4 regions of the Pectobacterium nicotianae genome follow, and region 3 is predicted to be linked to each of the others. Evidence: predicted binding sites of a transcription regulator. Region 3 holds the regulator's gene; each other region holds the start of a gene.
What was found. Region 3 encodes PhoB, which activates phosphate uptake and scavenging genes when phosphate is short. Its sites were predicted from a motif close to CTGTCATAAAACTGNCNNAT; they were not measured.

Region 1 (2,210 bases), 1.2 Mb from region 3:
ACGCCCTGTGCGTAGGTCATGCCTTTCTTACCAATCTTCTCACCGATGGTCACCGCAACGCGTTTCCAGCCCACCATGGTGCCCAGAGACAGCGCCAATGCGACAGCGACGATAATCCAAAGAGGGGCATACTCAATCGTCTGCAGCATGTCTTTACGCAGATTGCTCAGGTAGCGCTTATCTTCGCCCGACGTTTCTGGCAGCTTGATCACCCGATCCATCGTGTCAGAGATACACATCAGCAAACGACGCACTCTGCTACGATCGTCAGGGTTCAGCTGGTCGTAACTTTTCAGGTTATTCAGCAGACCCTGTGTACGGTCAATCGCAATCATCACGCGTGAACTGTCACAGTGAAACTCTTTCTGACCGTTGCCGGGAATCGTGCTTTCTGGCGTAGGAATGACTGGCGGAGACAGGTCGATAACGTGCGTCAGCGCGTCGCCGTGCTGCTTGTAGTATTCCTGCAAATTGACAACGGCATCACGGGTACGGCTGATGTCATAGCCAGACGCGTTCATGTTGACAATAAACCCGGCTGGCGCGACGCCAATCAGCACCAGCATAATCAAGCCGATACCTTTCTGACCGTCGTTTGCACCGTGAGAGAAGCTCACCCCAATCGCCGATAAAATCAGCGCGGTGCGCGTCCAGAACGGCGGCTTACGTTTGCCGTCCTGCTTTTCGCGATCGACAGGCGTCAGATGCACGCGCTTGCGTTTTTTGCTGTTGTTCCAGAACCGACGCAGCACCAGCACCAGCAGGCCTGCAACCACCATCCCCACAATCGGCGAGAGCAGCAACGACAGGAAAATGCTGATCATTTTCGGCACGTTCAACGCATCCACAACGGAGGTATCCGTCAACAGCGCGTTGGTTAAACCAATACCAATAATGGAGCCGATCAGCGTGTGAGAACTGGAGGCAGGAATACCGAAGTACCAGGTACCCAGGTTCCAGATAATGGCGGCCAGCAGCATGGAAAAGACCATCGCCAGACCGTGCGCCGAACTCACGTTCAGCAATAAATCCGTGGGGAGAAGGTGAACAATTGCATAGGCCACGCTCAGGCCGCCCAGCAGTACACCGAAGAAATTAAAGACACCCGCCATAACAACAGCAAACTCGGCACGCATGGCGCGGGTATAAATAACAGTGGCAACGGCGTTCGCAGTATCGTGAAAACCGTTGATGGCTTCATACATCAGTACAAACAACAAAGCCAATATCAACATCAGGCCAGTGTAGTAATCCAAACCGGCAAATAAATGTAGCATAAACGTTAGGCCATTTAGTGGTCATGAACGCGGCGCATTATCGGCGACAAGCAGGGGTCGGGAAAAGCGAAATATGACATTTTTTTGACTTAATATGTGACGACGATCGATGGATAAATCACTTAATCAATAAAAATCAAATAATTATATATTTTTACTAAAATATGCAAATTGTTACGCTGGTATCGAACAAAAACCAACACTACAATTTGCCGCCCTATGGCTTATCGGCCTGTGGCAATCCAAGAAGATAAAATCACTCATCGGAGAAATGCATTGTGGAACAGTTTGACGCTGTCATCATCGGTGCCGGTGCAGCAGGCATGTTTTGTGCGGCACAGGCAGGACAACGCGGACTGCGTGTTCTACTGCTCGATAACGGCAAGAAGGCTGGCCGGAAAATATTGATGTCCGGGGGCGGGCGCTGCAACTTTACCAATATGTATGCAGAGCCAGCAGCCTATCTGTCTCACAATCCTCACTTTTGTAAATCAGCACTGGCGCGTTATACCCAATGGGATTTCATCAGCCTGGTCAACAGCCACCGCATCGCTTATCACGAGAAAACGCTCGGTCAGCTATTCTGCGATGATTCCGCACAGCAAATCGTGGACATGCTGGTAACAGAATGTGAGCGGGCGAATGTCACCCTCCGTCTGCGCAGTGAAGTGACCTCGGTGGAGAAATCAGACGATCGGTTCACCGTCCAGCTAAGCAACGGCACATCATTCCAGAGCGCATCGTTGGTCGTTGCCTGCGGCGGCCTGTCGATGCCCGGCCTGGGCGCGACGCCGTTTGGCTACCAGCTTGCCACACAGTTCGGTATCAACGTGCTCCCAACTCGTGCTGCACTGGTACCCTTTACGCTACACAAGCCGCTGCTCGAACAGCTGCAAACGCTCTCCGGCGTCTCCGTGCCGACCGTCATCACCG
Region 2 (2,210 bases), 1.2 Mb from region 3:
GGAAACAATGATGCCACCCAATAGCAGTAGCGTAACCAGCGCCGCCAGTTTTACCAGCGTGCTGAAGAGGATATCGCCATACTTTCCCGGGGCTTTGATAGTTGGCTTGTACTCCGCCATACGTCTCTCTTCTCGTTTTAACTACATTTGATAAGCTATTGAAGGCAGAGAGGTTACTATCACCTCTCCGCCCCGATACGACTTGTTATTCCACTACGTATTTCCCAGAACCTGACAGCCTCATCAGGCTCCGGTTATCAACACGATGTGTCGATACAATAATTAATACAGTGCTTTACCGCTGCTGTCTTTTACCTGAGTTTTCCAGGCAGCACGGATTTGCTCAACCACTTCTTTTGGCAGTGTGGCGTAATCCAGCGCTTCAGCTTGCTCACCGCCTTTCTTGAACGCCCAGTCGAAGAATTTCAACACTTCAGCGCCCTGCTCAGGTTTTTCCTGTTTGGTGTGAACCAGGATGAACGTAGTTGAGGTGATCGGCCACGCATCAGCGCCTTTTTGGTTAGTCAGATCCTGAGCGAAAGACTTGCTCCAGTCGATCTCTTTAGCCGCGTTGCTGAAGCTTGCGCCAGTCGGGCTAACCGCTTTGCCATCGGCAGAAATCAGTTTGGTGTAAGCCAGGTTGTTTTGCTTGGCATACGCGTATTCTACGTAACCGATAGAACCAGGCAGACGCTGTACGAACGCCGCGATACCATCGTTACCTTTACCGCCCAGACCGGTTGGCCAGTTCACGGTAGAACCTGCGCCAATCTTCTCTTTCCACTCTGGGTTCACTTTTGCCAGGTAGCTGGTGAACACGAAAGACGTACCCGAACCGTCAGCACGACGAACCACAGCGATGTCCTGATCCGGCAGTTTGGCATTCGGGTTCAGTTTGGTGATTGCCGGGTCATTCCATTTTTTGATGTTGCCCAGGTAGATATCACCCAGCGTTTTACCATCCAGCGTCAATTCGCCAGATTTGATGCCAGGAACGTTCACTGCCAGCACCACGCCACCGATAACGGTTGGGAACTGGAATAAACCATCCTGTGCTAATTTGTCGTCAGCCAGAGGGGCGTCAGAAGCACCGAAATCAACTGTTTTCGCGATAATCTGTTTTACACCACCAGAAGAACCGATGCCTTGATAGTTAACTTTATTACCGGTTTCTTTTTGATAGGAGTCAGCCCATTTGGCATAAACAGGCGCAGGGAATGTCGCACCGGCACCGGTGAGGTTAGCAGCAGCTAAAGCAGAAAATGCCGTCAGAGAAAAGGTTGCCGCAACAACACTGGCAAGAGTGGTACGCATCAGTTTCATAATCCCTCCTGTGGGATAATCGACGTGTCGACATGGAGCCGTTATCAATCAGAGTTATCAAATCAGAGTGTAGTTCGCAGGAGGAAAAATAGGACAGTTTGGTGACAGTAAAATGTACGCAATATGACATTTTTATGACAATGGCGCAGGATGCAGGAAAATTCAGGCATCACCAGCCAGAACAGGCGTTCTGACTGGTGCAGGAGATCGGTCAGTGAGTCTGGCTATGGCTAAGTAATTTGTAAATCGTATCAGGCTTATAGCTATCACCCTGATAATAAATCGCCCAGTCGGTTACCCTTGATATATCAACGGAATACACACCACCTTCCTGCATATCCTCAACGTAGAACGGATGATTGATTAATGTTCCCGTCACTACAGTGTCGTCGATTTTTTCGGGTATAAACCACATGTGCTCGCGCTCTTCTCCCTCTTCGCCATGAGGAATGCCAAACTTCACCATAAAGCGCCATTCACTTTCGACAGGTTTAGGTGCTTTTTTTAGTAGCTTAGCTAAAAAACCCGGTTTAGCCGGTTCGTCACTCACGTGGTAGTTTTTAAACATGTTGACGAAATAACGCCAGCGCAGCTGTGCCTTACGTGACATTTCTGCCGTTTCCGCATTCGTGCGCCAGAACATGATGGCATTCTGCTCATCAAATCCTTTGAAGAACGTTTGCAGTACGGGGTTTTCTTCGTTGGTACGAAACAGCATACAGGAAGGCTCCTGATGCACGTCATCCCGATCGGCGCGATCGCCCAGAAACACGCCTTCCGGCGTCCCTTCCAGATCGTAGCGCATGTCTTCCAGAGGCCGCAGTTGATCAATCGGCGTGGATTGATTCACATGCCGCAGCCCTTCTTCAAACGGCAACGCCACCAGA
Region 3 (2,210 bases):
GTGGGATCTTCTGCCAGCAGACTTCGATACGCGTTCCCGCTGGCGTATGGTTGACCGCGTTATACACCAGATTGGATACCGCACTGCGCAGTTGTTCTTCATTACCAAACACGCGGAGGCTTTCGTTCACACGAAAGACGATCTCATGACGCCCCTGACTCAGCGTCTGCGCTTCACGCTGCAATACGCGCAGCATCAACGGAATATCGACCTTTTCATTCAGATCGATTGCCGTCGCCGCCTCAATACGGGACAGGGTCAGCAGCTGTTTGACCAGCCCGTCCATGCGTCGGGTCTGCTCCTGCATGGTATTCAACGCTTTTCCGCGTAGCGCCGCATCCAGCGTTTCTTCCTGCATCATTTCCAGATAGCCCTGCAACACCGTCAGCGGCGTACGCAGTTCATGGCTCACGTTGGCAAAAAAGTTACGTCTGGCGCCTTCAAGCTGGTGCATTTGCGTAATATCACGCGCCACCATCAATAGCTGGCCTTCGGAATAGGGCATCACGCGGAATTCAACATGGTGGGAATTATTCAACTGCAGCGTGAGAGGACGGCTAAAATCTTGTCCTTTCATGTAATTCGTGAATTCGGGATAGCGCAATAAGTTGAGGATATTCTGACCGTTATCCTCCGGCCAGCGGAAATTCAGCAGATGCTGCGCCAGATGATTACACCAGAAGATCGTTCCTTCTTCGGTGGTGATCACCACGGCATCGGGCAAGGATTCGGCACCGCTGCGAAACCGCTTGATCAGGAGCGCCAGCTCACGGCGTCGGCGTCGATTACGCAACTGCATCTGATAGAGCCCGTAAAACAGCGGTTCCCAGCTCCAGCGGCCGGGCGGCGGCGTCATGCTGCGGTCAACCCACAGCCAATAAGAGAGTTTTAGCTGGTTATAAAAATTCCAGCACAGTAAGCCTAATACGGCGACCAGCAGAAACCAGGGCAGATAGCCAAAAATCAGCCCCAGCAGTAAAGCGGGCAAACAAAAAAAAGCTAGCTCCAATGCCAGCCTTTTCCAGGATAAACGTTCTAGCACGTTAATATTTCTCCGGTTACGATCACCTCAGTAACGCGTTGAAAAACGGTAGCCCGTTCCCCGAACGGTTTGCACCATTTTGTCATGTCCGCTGGTTTCCAGCGCTTTACGCAGGCGACGAATATGGACGTCGACAGTACGATCCTCAACATAAACGTTAGTGCCCCAAACGTGATTCAGCAACTGTTCCCGGCTATAAACACGTTCAGGATGCGTCATAAAGAAATGCAGCAGTTTAAATTCCGTCGGCCCCATGTCCAACGCGTGCTCTTCGGTCGTCACGCGATGTGATGAAGGATCAAGGCTCAGGCCACGCATTTCAATCACTTCTTCCACCGCCATCGGTGAAATGCGGCGCATCACGGCTTTGATACGCGCCACCAATTCTTTGGGTGAAAACGGTTTGGTAATGTAATCATCCGCACCCACTTCAAGCCCGCGCACGCGGTCTTCTTCTTCGCCGCGCGCGGTTAACATCATCACCGGAATATCACGCGTCAGCGCCTCGCGCTTCATATGCTTGATGAATTGCAGGCCCGACCCGCCTGGCAGCATCCAGTCCAATAACACCAGTTCCGGGAATGGCTCCGACAGTTGCGTTACCGCGCTGTCATAGTCTTCAGCTTCAACGGGTTGATAACCATTTTGTTCCAGTACAAAGCAGACCATTTCACGAATTGGTGCTTCATCTTCCACGACTAATATGCGTTTTGCCATTGTTAATCCTGTCGTTAATCATCGTCGCTGTTAGCAGGCGGAGGCATTATGCGTCAGTTTTATGACAGATTTATGAAAAACGCACGGACCGCTCTGCACGATTGTTACAGCGCGTACATCCGATTTTTCGAGCCGCTTTCCAAACGTCTGATTCCACCGCGACAGCCGCCATCCCTGCTATATATAATCATGGCATTACGATGACAAAGCACCAGAGCGACGACACACCCTTTCACATAATAAATAATGACAACGTCATCCACCGCCACGCGGTATGAATATCGAGAGAACACGATGCGCATTATCCACACCGCCGATTGGCATTTAGGACAATATTTTTATACCAAAAGCCGCGCTGCTGAGCATCAGGCTTTTCTGAACTGGCTTATTGTTCAGATGGAACACCATCAGGTCGATGCCATTATCGTTGCTGGCGATATTTTTGATAACG
Region 4 (2,210 bases), 1.6 Mb from region 3:
CGGCTGGGTTCATCCAGTAAACGATGGTTGCTATTGTCACCAGCGTCATGAAGAACACGCCCGTTGCACCACGGTTGCCTTTGAAGACCTTGTCGGACATCCAGCCGCACAGCAGCGTGCCCGGAATCCCTGCGTATTCGTAGAAGAAATAGGCCCAGGAAGACTTATCCAGTGCGAAGTGTTTAACTTCTTTCAGGTAGGTCGGTGACCAATCGAGGATACCGTAACGCAGCAGATAAACGAAGACGTTGGCGATCGCGATGTACCACAGCAGTTTGTTCGGGAAAACGTACTGCATGAAGATCTGCTTAGCCGTCAGTTCTTCTTCCGCTTTTTCATTGTAATCAACCGGATAATCGTTTTTGTACTCTTCAATCGGTGGCAGACCACAGGATTGCGGTGTGTCACGCATCAGTGCAAAAGCGATCATGGCAATCAGAATGGCGGCGAAGGCCGGCATGTAGAGTGCTGCTTTCCAGTCGTTGAACCAGGCCATACCCAGCAGGAACAGCAGAGGAGGAATACCACCACCGACGTTATGAGCACAGTTCCATACGGACACGATGCCACCACGTTCTTTCTGTGACCACCAGTGAACCATCGTACGTCCGCACGGTGGCCAGCCCATACCCTGGAACCAGCCGCACAGGAACAGCAGGACGAACATGACTGCAATGCTGGACGTTGCCCACGGCACGAAGCCCATGAACAGCATGACCGCACCTGACAGAATCAGACCCGCAGGCAGGAACACACGCGGGTTAGAACGGTCGGATATCGATCCCATGATGAATTTGGAAAAGCCGTAGGCAATAGAGATACCTGACAGTGCAAAACCGAGGTCACCGCGTGAGAAGCCCTGTTCAATCAGGTAAGGCATGGCCAGTGCGAAGTTTTTACGCACCAGATAGTAGGCGGCGTAGCCAAAAAAGATCCCCATGAAAATCTGCCAGCGCAGGCGGCGATAGAGCGGATCAACGTGTTCTTGCGACACGCGCGGCTGGTGGGCGGCGGGCCTAAAAATACTCAGCATAGATATCTCCAATGCGAAAAAAAACGATAGCTTTTTTGTTCTATTACGAACGTTATTGTAAGGGGTTAGCGTGCAAATGAGTGTGATTCATGACGCTGATGTTACACTTTTATGAAACTGTGACGATTTTTGCGCTCATGTTAACAGAATCGAAAAATTACACAGTGCGGTTTTAGTGACCTAAATCACACTTATTGTTTTTAAACCCTGCTTTATTTTCGTTTAGTGTTCGTTTTTGCTCTTTATCAAACATTAACCCTGCTTTCTGTGTCCCAATAGCAACATGTAGACCATCCGCCTGGAGCGAGAACATGATGCAAAATACGGGGAACTGGCGTGAAACTGACGTGGTTGTCATCGGCGGTGGTGCAACGGGAGCAGGAACGGCACGGGATTGTGCCCTGCGCGGACTGCGCTGCCTGCTGCTTGAACGTTATGACATTGCGACCGGCGCAACCGGGCGTAATCACGGCTTATTACACAGCGGTGCCCGCTATGCAGTAACCGATGGCGAGTCTGCCCGCGAATGTATTGAAGAAAACCAGATTCTCCGGCGGATTGCTCGCCACTGTATCGAACCTACTGACGGTCTGTTTATCACCTTGCCCGAAGACGATCTCGCTTGGCAGGCACAGTTTATTACCGCCTGTCAGCAGGCGGGGATTAGCGCACAGGCGTTGGACCCGCGGGAAGCGTTACGACTGGAACCGGCAGCAAATCCGACACTGATTGGCGCGGTGCGCGTGCCGGATGGTTCGGTCGATCCTTTTCGCCTGACGGCGGCCAACATGATTGATGCCTGCGAGCACGGCGCGGAAGTGCTGACCTATCACGAGGTCATCGGGCTGATTCGCAAGGGCGATCGTATTACCGGCGTGCGCGTTTTCGACCATAAAAAAGGTGTAGAAACAGAAATCTACGCACAGGTGGTGGTCAACGCGGGCGGTATTTGGGGGCAACACATTGCGGAATATGCCGATCTGCGCGTGCGGATGTTCCCGGCAAAAGGTGCGCTGTTGATTCTTGGGCACCGCATCAACAACATGGTGATCAACCGCTGCCGTAAACCGGCGGATGCCGACATTCTGGTACCGGGCGATACCATTTCGCTGATTGGCACCACCTCAACCCACATCGATTACGATCAAATCGACAATATGCTGGTAACGCCTGCCGA

Region 1: pitA (inorganic phosphate transporter PitA) is a predicted target of PhoB. The motif match lies at 1,349-1,368, and genes of this name have one in related genera.
Region 2: pstS (phosphate ABC transporter substrate-binding protein PstS) is a predicted target of PhoB. The motif match lies at 1,445-1,464, and genes of this name have one in related genera.
Region 4: glpT (glycerol-3-phosphate transporter) is a predicted target of PhoB. The motif match lies at 1,132-1,151, and genes of this name have one in related genera.

The regions. Positions count from the first base shown of each region.
Region 1 is NZ_CP096821.1:4,819,817-4,822,026, forward strand. It holds gene pitA (inorganic phosphate transporter PitA) at 1-1,277, opposite strand, end outside; gene MYB54_RS21465 (BaiN/RdsA family NAD(P)/FAD-dependent oxidoreductase) at 1,556-2,210, shown strand, end outside.
Region 2 is NZ_CP096821.1:4,897,912-4,900,121, reverse strand. It holds gene pstC (phosphate ABC transporter permease PstC) at 1-120, opposite strand, end outside; gene pstS (phosphate ABC transporter substrate-binding protein PstS) at 283-1,323, opposite strand; gene MYB54_RS21790 (DUF4026 domain-containing protein) at 1,535-2,210, opposite strand, start outside.
Region 3 is NZ_CP096821.1:3,654,390-3,656,599, forward strand. It holds gene phoR (phosphate regulon sensor histidine kinase PhoR) at 1-1,042, opposite strand, end outside; gene phoB (phosphate response regulator transcription factor PhoB) at 1,070-1,759, opposite strand; gene sbcD (exonuclease subunit SbcD) at 2,054-2,210, shown strand, end outside.
Region 4 is NZ_CP096821.1:309,800-312,009, forward strand. It holds gene glpT (glycerol-3-phosphate transporter) at 1-1,033, opposite strand, end outside; gene glpA (anaerobic glycerol-3-phosphate dehydrogenase subunit A) at 1,345-2,210, shown strand, end outside.